3 regions of the Pseudarthrobacter sp. NPDC092419 genome follow, and region 1 is predicted to be linked to each of the others. Evidence: riboswitches for the same ligand, from Rfam matches in the RefSeq annotation. Region 1 holds a riboswitch; each other region holds the start of a gene.
The links. Region 1 has a riboswitch for cyclic di-AMP ahead of ACIQC0_RS03140 (C40 family peptidase). Riboswitches for the same ligand answer to the same signal wherever they lie in the genome.
Positions count from the first base shown of each region.

Region 2: another riboswitch for cyclic di-AMP. It lies ahead of ACIQC0_RS08445 (LysM peptidoglycan-binding domain-containing protein); the one in region 1 lies ahead of ACIQC0_RS03140 (C40 family peptidase).
Region 3: another riboswitch for cyclic di-AMP. It lies ahead of ACIQC0_RS05515 (hypothetical protein); the one in region 1 lies ahead of ACIQC0_RS03140 (C40 family peptidase).

Region 1 covers NZ_JBIVQF010000001.1:698,627-703,636, reverse strand. Annotated here, with positions in the region: gene ACIQC0_RS03150 (metal-dependent transcriptional regulator) at 188-898, shown strand; cyclic di-AMP (ydaO/yuaA leader) riboswitch at 1,019-1,256, shown strand; gene ACIQC0_RS03145 (M23 family metallopeptidase) at 1,269-2,090, shown strand; cyclic di-AMP (ydaO/yuaA leader) riboswitch at 2,205-2,403, shown strand; gene ACIQC0_RS03140 (C40 family peptidase) at 2,475-3,131, shown strand; gene ACIQC0_RS03135 (NlpC/P60 family protein) at 3,284-4,042, shown strand; gene ACIQC0_RS03130 (HNH endonuclease) at 4,255-4,755, shown strand; gene ACIQC0_RS03125 (molybdenum cofactor guanylyltransferase) at 4,798-5,010, shown strand, end outside.
Region 2 covers NZ_JBIVQF010000004.1:161,006-166,015, reverse strand. Annotated here, with positions in the region: gene ACIQC0_RS08455 (hypothetical protein) at 1-18, shown strand, start outside; gene ACIQC0_RS08450 (YdiU family protein) at 84-1,568, shown strand; gene ACIQC0_RS08445 (LysM peptidoglycan-binding domain-containing protein) at 1,653-2,465, opposite strand; cyclic di-AMP (ydaO/yuaA leader) riboswitch at 2,469-2,638, opposite strand; gene ACIQC0_RS08440 (coiled-coil domain-containing protein) at 2,928-4,262, shown strand; gene ACIQC0_RS08435 (TraR/DksA family transcriptional regulator) at 4,294-4,650, shown strand; gene ACIQC0_RS08430 (DNA alkylation repair protein) at 4,647-5,010, shown strand, end outside.
Region 3 covers NZ_JBIVQF010000002.1:447,246-452,255, reverse strand. Annotated here, with positions in the region: gene ACIQC0_RS05525 (response regulator transcription factor) at 543-1,283, shown strand; gene ACIQC0_RS05520 (ATP-binding protein) at 1,284-2,783, shown strand; cyclic di-AMP (ydaO/yuaA leader) riboswitch at 2,894-3,072, shown strand; gene ACIQC0_RS05515 (hypothetical protein) at 3,078-3,851, shown strand; gene upp (uracil phosphoribosyltransferase) at 3,875-4,510, opposite strand; gene ACIQC0_RS05505 (phosphatase PAP2 family protein) at 4,523-5,010, opposite strand, start outside.

The DNA of each region.
Region 1 (5,010 bases):
CTGCCTGAACGGGAGTTCCGGCAGGAACCGCGTGCGTCATAGTCCAGCAAGTGAGACAGGCAGCCGGCAGCCCCCGGGCGACTATTCGGACAAATTCAAAATAGGCTAAGCTTTTCACCGGACCACGCCCGGCTGAAGGCGTTACGGTGGGACAACGCAAGGTACTGCGCTCGAGGAGCTGAGCTTGATGACGGATCTGATCGACACTACGGAGATGTACCTTCGCACCATCCTGGAGCTTGAGGAAGAGAACATCGTCGCCCTCCGTGCCCGGATCGCGGAGCGCCTGCGCCACTCGGGCCCCACGGTATCGCAGACCATCGGCAGGATGGAACGCGACGGACTTGTGGTGGTCTCCGGTGACCGGCACCTTGAACTCACCGAGACCGGCCGCAAGCGGGCCACCGAAGTCATGCGCAAGCACCGGCTGGCCGAACGGCTCCTGGCAGACGTCATCGGCCTGGACTGGGCGTACGTCCACGACGAAGCGTGCCGTTGGGAGCACGTCATGAGCGAGCGGGTGGAGCGGCGGATCTACGAACTGCTCAACCACCCCACGGAGTCCCCGTACGGCAACCCTATTCCGGGCCTCGACGCCCTCGGCGACCAGCCGGCGGCCGCCGGCAGCGGCCCGGTAGCCCCTGACGGCGCCGTGAGCCTGCTCGAAGCGATGAAGGGCTACCAGCCCGCTTCCGCCGTGGTCGTCAGCCGGCTTGCCGAACCCATCCAGGTGGAGCCCGAACTCCTCCTTCAGCTCGATGAGGGCGGAATCCGGCCCGGCGCCAAGGTATCGCTGGAACGGGTAGGGGACTACATCTCGGTACGGGTACCGGGGATTGAGGGCGCACTCGAACTGCCGCCCGAGGTGGCCGCGCACGTCTTCGTCACCGTGGTTTAGTGGCACTGCGCGAGTCGCTTAGTACCCCGCCGTGGCCCGGCCCACACGGTTATAACGGAATTGTTACTGACGGGCTTAAGCCCCTATAGTTAAAACCCGAGCGTTGATACACAAGCGTTACCTGATCCGGAGCCGAGCTCTGCCAGCGGATCAGGTGCACGAGTCATTTACTGGCAGAGGCGGGGGAACCACAACCGGCAGCGGGGGCTGCCTTGGGGTGAAGTCCGTCAGCAGCAAGCCTCTCCAGCAAATCCTCCCGGGATAGCTCTGTGCAGAAGTTTGCTTACGGCGGACCGGGTCTTTGAACTCTCTGACCCGAATCCGACAGCTAACTTCGCAGGCTTTCCAGAGAGGAAACCTTCTTTTGAGCATGCAGACCTCCAGGGGCCGGCGCCGCGCTGCGGGCCCCTCACCGACCCCCCGGGTTGTGGAAGTCATCTCCGCGGAGCGCCCCCGCGATCCCCACCGTGAAGCCCGCCGCCGGCGCGGCCCCTTCCGGCAGATCACGGAGTTCGCATCGGCGAGCGGTATCGGGCAGAAAGCCGGAATCGCCCTGGCGGCCACCGGCCTCGTCCTCACCGTGACTGTCCCGTCCACCAGCCCCGTGATGGCTACCAGTACCCCGGACGTAGTGCCCGCCGTTGCCGCCCAGCCTGCGCAGCAGCCGGAAATCTCCGCCGAAGCGGGAGCCCGCATCGACTTCAGCCGCTCCGCCGTGGTGACCAAGGCGGACCCGGACGGCAAGCTGAAACAGCTCCTGAGCGCCCAGTCTGCCGGCGCCGTCTCCCGCGCCGCCTCTGTCGGCAGCCTGGGGGCACCCTTGGCCAGCCTGACCATGGTCTCCCCGTTCGGTTACCGCGTGAGCCCCATCACCGGAGGCTACGGCGACTTCCACCGCGGCGAAGACTTCGCGGCCCAGTGCGGCACCTCTGTGCTGGCGGCCGCCACCGGTACCGTGACCTTCGTGGGCTGGCACGACTTCGGGGGCGGCAACCGCGTCGTCATTGACCACGGAAACGGACTTGAGACGACCTACAACCACCTCTCCGGCTTCAACGCCCAAGAGGGGCAGACTGTGGGCCGTGGCGATGTCATCGCCTACAGCGGAACCACCGGCGCCTCCACCGGCTGCCACCTCCACTTCGAGGTGCAGGTCAACGGCGAGGTTGTCGATCCCACCGGCTGGCTTTAGCCGGAACTGAGGGTTTACTCTCGCAACACGCTGAGGCCCCGTGACCTTAATGTGACATTGGTTATTAATTCCTGTACCGTCGTACACGCGTCAACTTTTCCGAAGTTGACGCTCTTGAGTGGATTGCCTAACTCTGCCACCGCTCAAGGTCCGTTCGCATTTCATCGTCTGGCAGGGGCGGGGGAACCAATTTTGGCCTTCTGTTTGTGGGAAGGCCTTGGGGTTAAGCCGTAAAAGCTTCCTAGGAAGCGCGCGGCCGGGTGACTCCCATCCGAATCCGACAGCTCACCTCGCAGGCACTGGGAGAGGCTATCCTTCGTGTCTTCACGTCATAATTCTGCGCGCCACCGTGCGCAAACGGTGCGCACCAACCCATTGGGCTCCGTGTCCAAGGCCGTTAGCGCCAATGCGGGGACCATGGGCCGCCAGGCCGCAGTCGTAGCAGCAGCTTCGGGCCTCATTCTGACCATGGGCCTGCCGGCCACGGCAGCGGACACCACCGCTGGTATTTCGGCCTCCACCGAGTCCGGAGCGCAGAACGCCGCCGTCATGGCCGCCCCCACCGCCACGGTTTCCTTCGAGCGTCCGGTGGTCAAGACCACCGCTGCTCCGGAGATCGAGCCGGTCCAGGTGCAGTCCACCTCCGAGGAAGAGGAGTCCACCACGGACTCCGCCGCTGAGACTGCATCAAGCGCAGTTGCCGGCGCTTCCACCTCCGGCATCGCCGGTATCGCCTACACCGGCATTGGCCGCCCGTACGTCTGGGGCGGCACCTCTCCCAATGGCTGGGACTGCTCGGGCTTCACGCAGTGGGTCTACGCCCAGGCCGGCATCAGCATCCCCCGCGTCAACGCATGGTCCATCATGACCCCCACTGCCGCCCCCAAGCCGGGCGATCTGGTGGTGCAGAACGGTGGTGCCCACGTGGGCATCTACGTTGGCAACGGCATGATGGTCAGCGCACTGAACCCCAGCCAGGGCACCCTGTTGCACGCCGTGGCCGCCACCGGCTCCTCGGTGTACTACACGCTCAACCCGTAGTTTCAGGAGGGCCTGCCCGCAGGCCCGGTTCAAACACGTATTTCGCCAATCAGCACATCCCCGTTTGGGAGGTGCCGGGGTACCCCCAAGATCCCGGCACGCCAAGCCCCTGGGCTGTTAATAGCGGTCTTGAGGAAATCGAAAGAGAGAACATGACTACTCGTGCTACCGCACGGCACCGCGCCGAGGTCACCAAGACCAACTCGCTTGCTGTCATTGCCAAGACCGTGGGCGACAATGCCGGCGGCATGGGCCGCCAGGCCGCAGTCATCGCTGCCGCCTCCGGCCTTGTCCTGACCAGCGGCGTCGCAGCCAACGCTGCGGACTCCAACGTCCAGCGCGATTCGGCCCCGGCTTCGGCCCTGACAGTCGAGTCCGCTGTGGATGCGCCCATTTCGGCGGCGTCCACCATCTCCATCAGCTTCGAAAAGCCGGCCATCACCACCGAAGCTGCTCCCGTTGTGGAGGAAGAGCCCGTTGTCGAGGTGCAGGAAGCCGAGCCGGCTCCCGAGCCCGAGGCAGCAGCGCCGGTGACGGCCACGGTGACGGCTTCCGCGCCGGCGGCCCCGAAGGCTTCCGCCAGCGGCAAGGGTGCAGCCATCCTCTCCGCTGCATACGCCCAGCTTGGTGTTAGCCAGGACTGCACCATGCTGGTGACCAACTCCCTGGCCGCCGTGGGCATCAACTTCCATGACTGGCCTGCCGGCTACCTCTCCCTGGGCCGCACGGTCAGCGCAGCCGAAGCGCAGCCCGGTGACCTCATTTACTACGCCGACGGCGGCGCGGGCGTAGCCCACATCGCTGTTTACGCCGGCAACGGCCAGGCAGTGCACGGCGGCTACAACGGCAACCAGACCGTGGTCTTCAGCGCGAACGTTGGCTCCGGCCCCGTCTTCATCCGCGTCGACTAGCATCGGCCTCGGCCGGCGACACCGGCAGCCGACAGCTCACCAGAAGCCCTCCTCCTCACGGGGGAGGGCTTTTGCGTGCCCGCATTTCCGTGCCGGATTAGCTGATGACGCAAATCTTTGTTTACTCTGGTGGTGTCGATCCATAGCCCGGACATGCCGAGGGCAGCCGGCCCTCGTGCCCCTGACGGGTGCGGCCGTGAAGAGGTACGTGCATGCGCACTCTCGTTCTGAATGCTGGATATGAACCGCTGGCGGTTATCACTTTCCGCCGGGCGCTGGTGCTTGTGCTCACAGGCAAGGCAAGCGTGGTGGCCGAGGGGGACGACCCCGTCGTGGGGCCGCAGGAAATCCTGGGCCGCCCGTCCGTGATCCTCCTCAACCGCTACATCCGGCCCCGGTATAACCAGTCCACCGCCGTCAGCCGGCGCGGAGTGCTGCGCCGGGACGGCCACCGTTGCGCGTACTGCGGCAAGGCGGCCCACACCATCGACCACGTTCAGCCCAAGTCACGCGGCGGCGCCGATTCCTGGGAGAACCTGGTGGCTGCGTGCCTGCGCTGCAACAACGCCAAGGGGGACCACACCCCCGCGGAGATGGGGTGGAAGCTGCGGTTCGTTCCCGAGCCCCCCCATGGGACCATCTGGCAGATTAAGGAACTCGAGAAGCCTGCGCCCGACTGGGATCCCTTCCTCCTTCCCGAACGCGCTGCCTGACACTTTCGGCACCGCCGTGCTGCCATTAGCTAGGGTAGGGGAGTGGACAACCAGCACGCCTTCGATGCCGTTATCCTGGCCGGCGGGCGCTCCTCCCGGCTGGATGGGACGCCCAAGCAATCGTTGGTTTACGACGGCGGCACCCTCCTTGAGCGCGCGCTGCAGGCTGCGGCAGGGGCTTCGCGCAGGGCAGTGGTGGGCCCGGACCCGGGGATGCTGCCGCCCGGCGTCCTGTGCTGCCGCGAAGATCCTCCC
Region 2 (5,010 bases), on a different contig from region 1:
GGGCACGCCCTCACATGAGGCCCGCACATGAGCGACCGCAAAGCAACGGCACGCACCGGATGTGACGGGGCTAGGGTTAACCCATGACCGGTGTAGCGGAATCGACCGTCAGCTTTCACTCCCTTTTCGCCCAAGAGCTGCCTGAGCTATCAGTTCCGTGGCAGGCGGAGGAGGCCCCCGAGCCCCGGCTGCTTGTCCTGAACGAGGCGCTCGCAGGGGAGCTGGGACTTGAGCCGGCCTTCCTGCGCAGCCCGGGCGGCACTAAGTTCCTGGTCGGCAACGAGGTCCCGCAGGACGCTGCCCCGGTAGCCATGGCCTACGCCGGCCATCAGTTCGGCGGCTATTCGCCTCTGCTCGGGGATGGCCGGGCCCTGCTCCTGGGCGAGCTGTCCCTGCACGGCCGGACGCCCGGTGGGCTGCGCGATGTGCACCTCAAAGGTTCGGGCCGCACGCCCTTCGCCCGCGCCGGGGACGGCCGCGCCGTCGTCGGGCCTATGCTCCGCGAGTATCTGGTCAGTGAGGCGATGCACGCGCTCGGGATCCCGACCACCCGGTCCCTTGCCGTGGTGGCTACCGGCCGTCCCGTGCGCCGCGAGACCATGCTGCCGGGGGCGGTACTGGTGCGGGTCGCCGCCAGCCACCTGCGCGTCGGCACGTTCCAGTACGCGCGGGCTACCGATAACATCGATCTGCTCCGCAGGCTCGCCGACCACGCCATCGCGCGCCACTACCCGGCGGCCGGGAAGGCAGGCAATCCCTACCTGGCCCTGTTCAGGTCGGTGGTCGAAGCCCAGGCGTCGCTGGTGGCGCAATGGATGCTGGTGGGATTTGTCCATGGCGTCATGAACACGGACAACATGACCATCTCCGGAGAGACCATCGACTACGGTCCCTGCGCTTTTATGGATACGTTCAATCCGGCCGCCGTCTACAGCTCGATCGACACCGGCGGAAGGTACGCCTACGCCAACCAGCCCGTGGTGGCGGAGTGGAACCTGGCCAGGTTGGCCGAATCGCTGCTTCCCCTGATCGATGAGGACCAGGAAAGGGCCGTGGAACCGGCCGTGGCAGCGCTGGGGGAGTTCCGCCGCCGCTACAGCGATGCCTGGACGGCCGGAATGTCAGCAAAGCTCGGTCTGCGCGGACATCCGGAGGGAAGCCCGGAGGCGGAAGAGGTGTCCCGCCTGGTGGACGGCGTCATCGCCCTGCTCAAGGACGGCCCGGTGGACTACACCCGGTTCTTCCGCAGCCTTGGCGAGGCGGCCCGCGGGAATACGCGTGCGGCACGCGGGATGGTCCTCGACCTTGCGGCTTTCGATGCCTGGGCGGAACGTTGGCGGGCCATGGGGCCGGACGCCGCCCTGATGGATGGCGTCAATCCCGTCTACATCCCACGCAACCACCTGGTCGAGGAAGCCCTTGCTGCGGCCACTGCAGGTGACCTTGCCCCCTTCCGGCGCCTTGTCGCCGTCCTTTCGGAGCCTTACAAGGGGAGGCCGGGGCTGGAGCGGTACGAGGAAGGCGCTCCGGAAAGTTTTGGCGATTACCTGACGTTCTGCGGCACCTGATCGGCAGGCTTAAACAGGACAAGGGCGGTTTTCGGGAAGATTCCCGAAAACCGCCCTTTTTCGTCCTGGGACGGATGGTGCTGCTTAGGCCACGCGGACGAAGGAGGCGCCGCCGAGCCAGCTGAGGGAGTGCACGTCGGTCTTGTAACCGTCGATGCCGCCACTCACAACCTGGCCGTCACCGGCGTAGACGCCAACGTGGCCGGAGGTGATGACCAGGTCGCCGGGAGCCGGGGTGGAGACCACGGTGCCATACTGGAAGAACTGGGTGGGTGCCAGGTCGCCGACGCTCTTGCCGACCGACCGCAGGGCGGTCTCCACCATGGCGGTGCAGTCCTGGCTGATGCCGATCTGGCTGTAGGCGGAGGCCAGGATGGCTGCGCCGGTGCCCGTGCCGGTGGTTTCGGCCGGGGCGGTGGAGGCGTAGGACAGGTTCATTCCGGTGTTCGCGGGGGCAGTCGCCGTGGTTTCGACCGGCGCCGGGGCGGGGGCTGGAGCCGGCGCGGCTGCAGCGGTTCCGGCGCCGGGGATCTCGATCTGGTCGCCCGGGTAGATGATCGTGTCGATGGAGAGCCCGTTGACCGCGAGGACGTCGGCCAGGGTGACGCCGTACGCGGTGGAGATCGCGCCCAGGGTGTCGCCGGCGACCACCGTGTGGACGGTGGCGGCAGCTGCCGTGGTGGTGGCCGCGGGTGCGGCGGATGTCTGGACCGTCGCTGCTTCAGTGGCATCCGGGCCGCTCACGCCGGCATGGGCCGGAGCGCCGACGCTGAGCGCAATGCCGGATGCCGCGGCTACTGCCAGTGCGGGACGACCGAACGTCCGGGCCAGGCCCTGGACAGTGATGGAGCCGGCCGGAGTTGCACGGTGACGGGCGGTGGTGGAAATTTTTGACACAGTGAATCGCCTCTCCCATGCCTGCGGGGTGAGCTGTCGGGTTCGGGCTGGAGATGCCCGGCCGGAAGCATCCGCGCCAGCGGAATGGCTTTCGACTTAACCCCTAGGCCTCGGTGAGGCCGTGGAAACTTGGTTCCCCCGTCCCTGCCAGTTGGAAACGGTGGTATCCCGGTCCAGCGGCAGGGCTCGGCAGGCTGGTGGGAATGTCCCATCGGGGAGGGACACCATTCGACCGTAACCCGACGTCCACCTCAATGTCACATTTGGATAACATCCGAGGCCCTCCTCTCGGATTACGCCATCGTCTTGATTGGTCGGTTAATGCGCGTTGACCTCGCATGACACCCGACACCCCGCGCCGCATAGTGAATCGCGTCACAAAGTAACAATGCCGCGCGGATACCCTCCGTTTGCCTGCCCTTAACCCTCAACCACTTCTTGAAGGATGTAGGATTCCGGACTATGTCCCGGTTGACTATTGCGGTTCGCTCCCGTGCCGGCGGTGCGCTACTGGCACTTGCAGTGGCCAGCGGTGCCGCGGCGCTGCCCGCGGAGGCGGAAACGACGGACCCGCCGGGCGGATTTCCATCGTGGAGCGACATTGAGCACGCACGGAAATCGGAGTCCGCAAAGGCGGCGGAGGTCGACAGGATCCACGGACTCCTGGGTGGCCTGCAGGCACGCTCGGAAGAACTCGGCGCCGCGGCCGTAACTGCGGCAGCGGAATTCGCTGCAGCGGACGCGGCAGCCACGGCCGCCGCGGCCAGGCTCGACGCGCTGAACAGGCAGGTGGACAGGGCGGCCGGCGAGCTTTCCGCACGCAGGAACGAACTGGGCGCCCTCGCGGTCCAGTCGTACAAGACCGGCGGCACCACCATGGAATTCTTCCTTGCCCTTGATGCGCTGGAAACCGACAGTTTGCACGGACTCAACGTCGTCTCGGTCGTGGGGGACCGGAGCGCCGCCCTCGTTTCCCGGGCCGGCGCCGCCGAAAAGGTTCTGGCCGCCCTGGCAGGACAGCAGAAAGGGGCCCGCACCGAGCATGACCGCCTCGCCGCCGAGGCGGAGTCCCGGCTTGCGGAAGCACGGTCTGCCCGGGATGCCATGGAAGAGCAGGTGGCCGCCGAACAGAAGCGGAGCATTACCCTGACCGCCCAGCTCGCTTCCTTGAAAGGCACGACGGCGGCCGTTGAGCAGGATTACCGGCAGGGCCAGGCGGCACTCGCCGCGTACGCGGCCGCCCAGGCTGCCAGGCGCGCCGCCGCCGAAGAAGAGGCCCGCCGTGCTGCGGAGGACGCCGCTAAGGCTGACCCCGCCCGGCCGGCACCCCGCCCACCGGCGTCCGCTATGCAGCCTGAACCGGAGACGGAGGAGCCGGCGCCGCCAGCCGCCGACCCGGCCCCGGCCGCCCCTGCCCCCGCACCGCCGCCGGCTGTTGCTCCGCCGCCACCGCCCGTCGTCGTACCCTCCCTTCCCGGCGGCGCCGTGAACGATCCGGTCGCCGCGAAAAGCTACGCGTCCGGGAGGCTCGGGTCGTTTGGATGGGGGCAGGATCAGTTCTTCTGTCTGGCGCAGCTGTGGACGAAGGAATCGAACTGGATGACCACGGCTACCAACCCGTATTCCGGCGCTTACGGGATTCCCCAGGCGCTCCCGCCCGGGAAGTATTCAAGCGCGGGCAGCGACTGGCTCACCAACTACCGCACCCAGATCGAATGGGGACTGGGCTACATCCGGGACAGGTACGGATCGCCCTGCAGGGCATGGAGCCATTCGGTGGCGGTGGGCTGGTACTGACGTGTACAGCGGCCGCGGCTAGGCTGTGGGCATGCCCGGTTTTGAGCGGTTCAGGCTGATGCTGGAGGAAGAACGCGCCCGCAAGGTGGCGCTCCTGCCCGCCCTGCGTGCGGACATCGCCTCGGCGAACTCGGCACGACAGAACGCGAACGTGGATGACGAACACGATCCCGAGGGCGCCACCATCGCCTTTGAACTGTCCCAGGCTTCGGCGCTCCTTAGGCAAAGCAGCGCGGGCCTGGACCAGGTGGAGGCTGCGCTGGCCCGCATCGAGGACGGCACCTACGGCGTCTGTGCCGTGTGCGGCGAGGCCATTGCGGAGGGCCGCCTTGAGGCGCGGCCCTGGACGCCCTACTGCATCCGGCATGCAGCGGCGGGGCGCAGGTGACGGCGGTCCGGGAGGCGGCCGCGTTTATCGACCGGACGCTGCAGAACGAGGGCGCCTGGTACCGGGCGGACGAGGTCGAAGGGCGGCTGGGTGGCAGCCTCGCCTCGTACGGGGCGTCTGTGGGTGCAGTGCGGGGAACCGTCAGGGATGCGCTGCGGAAGTTCCCGGATCTGGACCATCATGGGGTCGTGTTCCTGGCTTCCGCGCTCTGGGGCGTTCCGAAGCCCGGGAGCAGGCCCGTCTTTGAGCGGAGGCTCGCCGCGGTGGTGCTGCTCCAGGCCAGGATCTCGATGCTGCGGCACACGGACCTGACGCGCATCGAGGGGTTCCTCAGGTCCGCGATGACTGCGGAGCTGGCGC
Region 3 (5,010 bases), on a different contig from region 1:
GCCCGACGCTGGGCTAGTTGGGCGAATGCCTAAGAACTTCGGAGGGTGGGAAGGTCAGGCGTGCATTCGGCAACAGCGCATCTCAGCGGCAGCAGGTGTGCTGGGCCAAATATCTGCGACTGCAGGTGCTGTTGAGTTCTTGTTCACATTGGAAGTGTGACGCGTAACAATGCCAACTTGCAAGTAACAATGGACGAAACCGTCCGCATTATGAGACGAAATGGGCTAGTGTGCCGCAGATCACGATTCCGGTACTCGGCAGTAGCCGCGCTCAAAATGCCATGACCCGACGGTAACCGACACCCACGCAGTGCTTTATTTGAAAAATTGACCATCCGGGCCGCTTTAATTCATCATCCAGCGCGGGCATGAAATTGCCCCGTCTATGAGGGTTCGCTGTCCAGCCGGACCCGAATTTGGACTCCCATCGGACACCATGCGGACGGCCCCCGGCGTTCCGAATGCACCATTACGCTGAGATTCACAGCCGGCTCACAGGAAGCGTCAAGCCCGGCAATAACGAGCGGTCGGAGAGTTGTTGCATGGCCACCCTGCACTCCATGACCAACAACCTGCCGCAGCTCTCCCATCCGGACGGCTCCCCCATCCGAGCCCTGGTGGTTGATGACGAACCCAGCCTCGCCGAGCTGATGAGCATGGGCCTGCGCATGGCTGGCTGGTCGGTGGCCGTTGCCGCCGACGGCCCCCAGGCCGTGAAGCTCGCCAAGGACTTCCGTCCCGACGTCCTGGTGCTGGATGTGATGCTCCCGGGGTTCGACGGTGTTGAGCTCCTGGGCAGGGTCCGGGCCTTCGCTCCTGAAGTGCCGGCGCTGTTCCTTACTGCCAAGGACGCAGTCCAGGACCGCATCGTGGGGCTTGCGGCCGGCGGTGATGACTACGTCACCAAGCCGTTCAGCATGGAAGAGGTACTGCTGCGCCTGCACCGCCTGGTGCAGCGCTCCGGCGTGGCCGCCATGGACACCGCCGAGCTCGTGGTCGGAGACCTCGTCCTGAATATCGACACCCGCCAAGTAACCCGCGCCGGCGACGAGGTCCAGCTCACCGCAACCCAATTTGAGCTGCTCCGTTACCTCATGGAGAACCCTAAACGCGTGATCAGCAAGGCCCAGATCCTGGACCGGGTGTGGAACTACGACTTCGGCGGCCAAGCCAACATCGTGGAACTGTACATCTCCTACCTGCGCAAGAGGATCGATGCCGCCCACCCGCCCATGATCCACACCGTCCGGGGTGCCGGGTACGTCATCAGGCCGGCGGACTAGATGGCATCCTCGCCGCGCACCCCCGACCCACGGAGTTGGCGGAAGCCCGCCAACTGGCACCTCCGCACGCGGCTGACCGCCTTGGCCATGGGCCTGCTCATCGCGATTTGCGGGGCAGTGGGCGTGGTCAGCTACGCCTCGATGGATACCTTCCTGACCCACCAGCTTGACGGCCAGCTGACCCAGGCGGCGGATCGGGCCAACGATCCGGGCCGGCCGCACATGGACGGCGCCATCGGGCGGGACCCGCTGGATGCCCGGGGACAGAGCGTGGGCACGTTGAACGCGCGCATCGTGGACGGCCAGGTCCACAGCGCTGGCTTCCTGGCACCGGACACCACACGATCACCCCTCTCGGCGGCGGACAAGGAGGCACTCCTGGCGCTGACGGCGGGCTCCGCACCGGTGGACCGGAAGCTGTCCAGCGGCAACTATCGTCTGGTCGCGGCCCAGACCTCCTTCGGCGACGTTCTGGTGACCGGCCTGCCGCTCAATGCCAAGGAAAGCACACTGGCCTCCCTGGTGTGGACCTTCCTCCTGGTATCGCTCGGGGGGCTGGTGCTGGTCGGCTTCGCCGGCACCGTTCTGATTCGCCGCACCATGAAGCCGCTGGAGCAGCTCTCCGCGGTGGCCACCAAGGTTTCGCGCCTTCCGCTGGACGCCGGCGAGGTCGCCCTGGCGGTGCGGGTGCCGCCGTCGAACGCCGATCCCGGAACTGAAGTGGGCAGCGTAGGCCACGCGCTGAACCTCATGCTGGACAACGTGGCCAACGCGCTACAGGCGCGGCAGCGGAGCGAAACGAAAGTACGGCAGTTCGTGGCGGACGCCTCGCACGAACTGCGCACTCCCCTCACCGCGGTCCGCGGGTACACCGAGCTGCTCCGCCTGACCGAGCATTTCACCCCGGACGGAGAACGGTCGCTGGCCCGCGTGCAAAGCCAGTCCGAGCGCATGACCGCCCTCGTGGAGGACCTGCTGCTGCTTGCCCGGCTGGATGAGGGGCAGCCGCTGAAGCTGGCGGACGTGGACCTGACCCAGCTGGTGGTCGAGGGCGTCAGCGACGAAAAGGTGATGGCGCCGGGGCACAACTGGCGGCTGGAACTGCCCGGGGAGCCGGTGGTGGTAAACGGCGACGCCGCGCAGCTCCGACAGGTCCTGATGAACCTGCTCTCCAATGCACGCAAGCACACACCGGCCGGCACCACAGTGGTGGCGGGCGCCCGGCTGGCATCCGCGGATACGGCGGAGATCACGGTAACGGACGACGGCGGCGGCATTCCACCGGAGTTCGTGGACCAGGCCTTCGCCAGGTTCGCCCGCGCAGACGCGGCGCGCAAGGGCGCCAGCGACCAGCCCGGTGCGGCCGGAACCGAGGGGACCAGCGGTCTTGGCCTGTCGATAGTGCAGTCCATTGTGGAAGCTCATGGCGGGACCGTCAGCGTTGAGTCACGGGCCGGCTGGACGAGGTTCGCGGTAAAGCTGCCCACTACGCCCCGGTGAGGTGGTTAGACAATGGCGACGCGCCGCCGTCGTGATCTCTGTTACCGAAATGTGACTTTGCCGTAGATCTCCTGTACCGTCGAGTGAGTGCGCTTCCGTTCGTGGCGCATGTCCGGATGACGCCGAGCTCTGCCGCTTCCCGGACTCCGATAGACCGATGGCAGAGGCGGGGGACCCACCGTCCCGGGCGATTTCAGGCCCTTGGGGTTAAGCCAGCACGTGAATGTTCCGTGCGGCCGGATGCCCTCATCCGAACCCGACAGCTAACTCCGCAGGTGTGAGAGGCGATCCATCATGTCTGAATTCCAGGTAGAACCGCGCCCAAAATCCGGCGCATCCAGCCGCGCGGACGCGCGCGCCGCCAAGCGCTCCCGGCGCGGCACCTTCCCTGCACTGGGTAAGAGGGCTGCCGTGCTGGCCGCGTCCTGCGCACTGCTGGTGGGCGTTGGTGCAGCAGGCCAGGCCACCGAATCGATGACGCGCACTTCGTCCACCGAGGCCACCGCCACGCAGCTCTCCCCCAATGAGCAGCAAGCGCAGCTGGGGCTCGAGAAGAGCGAACTGCAGGCCGCCGCGGCGGAAACGGCTGCTGAACAGGCTGCCGCTGCCAAGACTGCAGCAGAGAAAGCCGCCGCCGCGAAGACTGCTGCAGAGAAAGCCGCCGCCGCCAAGGCCGCTGCTGCGAAGGCTGCCGCTGAGAAAGCCGCGGCCGAGAAGGCCGCTGCGGCAAAGGCCAAGGCTGCGAAGCCGGCTGCGGTGAATGACCCCGCAGGCGCGCAGGCTTACGCCGCAAGCCAGCTGGCGAGCTACGGCTGGGCGCCGGACCAGATGCAGTGCCTGAAGACGCTGTGGACCAAGGAATCCGATTGGAAGACCACGGCGACCAACCCCAGCAGCGGCGCGTACGGAATCGTCCAGTCGCTGCCTGCCGAGAAGATGGCAAGCGCCGGAGCCGACTACGTCACCAACTACCGCACTCAGATCAACTGGGGCCTGGACTACATCCAGGAGCGCTACCAGTCACCGTGCGGGGCGCTGAACTTCCACTACGCCAACAACTGGTACTAAACCCGGCCAGCTACTGAACCAAGCTAACCTGCGATGCCGTACAGGCGGTCGCCGGCGTCGCCCAAGCCGGGAACGATGTAAGACTTCTCGTTGAGCTTCTCGTCGATGGAGGCCAGCACGATAGTCACGTTGGCGCCGGAAAGCTCCTCCTCCAGCTTCGCCAGGCCCTCCGGGGCGGCCAGCAGGCAGATGCAGGTGACGTCCGAGGCGCCTCGCTTGAACAGGAACTTGATCGCCTCGCGGAGGGTTCCGCCGGTGGCCAGCATCGGGTCCAGCACGAAGATCTGGCGGTCCGTCAGGTCCTCCGGCAGGCGTTCCGCGTAGGTAATGATGTCCAGGGTTTCCTCGTCACGGGCCATGCCCAGGAAGCCCACCTCTGCCGTGGGGACCAGTTTGGTCATACCCTCGAGCATGCCGAGGCCGGCGCGAAGGATCGGAACCACCAGGGGCGTGGGCTTGGTGAATGCGGTGCCCACGGTGGTGCTGACGGGGGTCTCGATGGTGACCTCTTCGGTGCGGACCTCGCGGGTGGCCTCGTATGCCAGCAGCGTGACCAGCTCTTCCGTCAACTGCCGGAAGACCGGCGAGGGGGTGTTCTTGTCCCTCAGGACGGTGAGCTTGTGGGCGACCAAAGGGTGGTCAACAACGAGAGTGCGCATGGGTCAAAACTATCACCCGGCGTGATGGTCTCCCGGGCTGCGGCCGGCAGCAGGCTCGCTGTGGTCCCCGTGGCGGTCCCGGCCGTGGTCGTGGATTTTCTCTGCCACGACGTCCCGCACCACGGGGTGGTCGAACGTGGGAGCGGGACCGACGTGTTCCTTGCGCCGGGTCAGGTGAAACAGCCTGTGGGCCAGGATCACCAGGCCCACCCACGCACCACCGAGCAGCCACCCGGCGGTGACGTCAGTGAGCCAGTGATGGCCCAGGAACACCCTGCTCAGACCCATGGCGATGATGAAAATCACGCCCGCGGTGATGGCCGTGACGCGCACCCAGAGTTGATGGAACTGCAGGCACAGGACGTAGAGCAGCACGCCAATGACCACCGTGGTGTTAAGCGTGTGGCCGCTTGGGAATGACGGCGAGTGCTCAAACGGCGGGACGGCTTCCGAGTGGTCCGGCCGGGTCCGCCCAACCAGCCGCTTGCCGACGGTGGTGG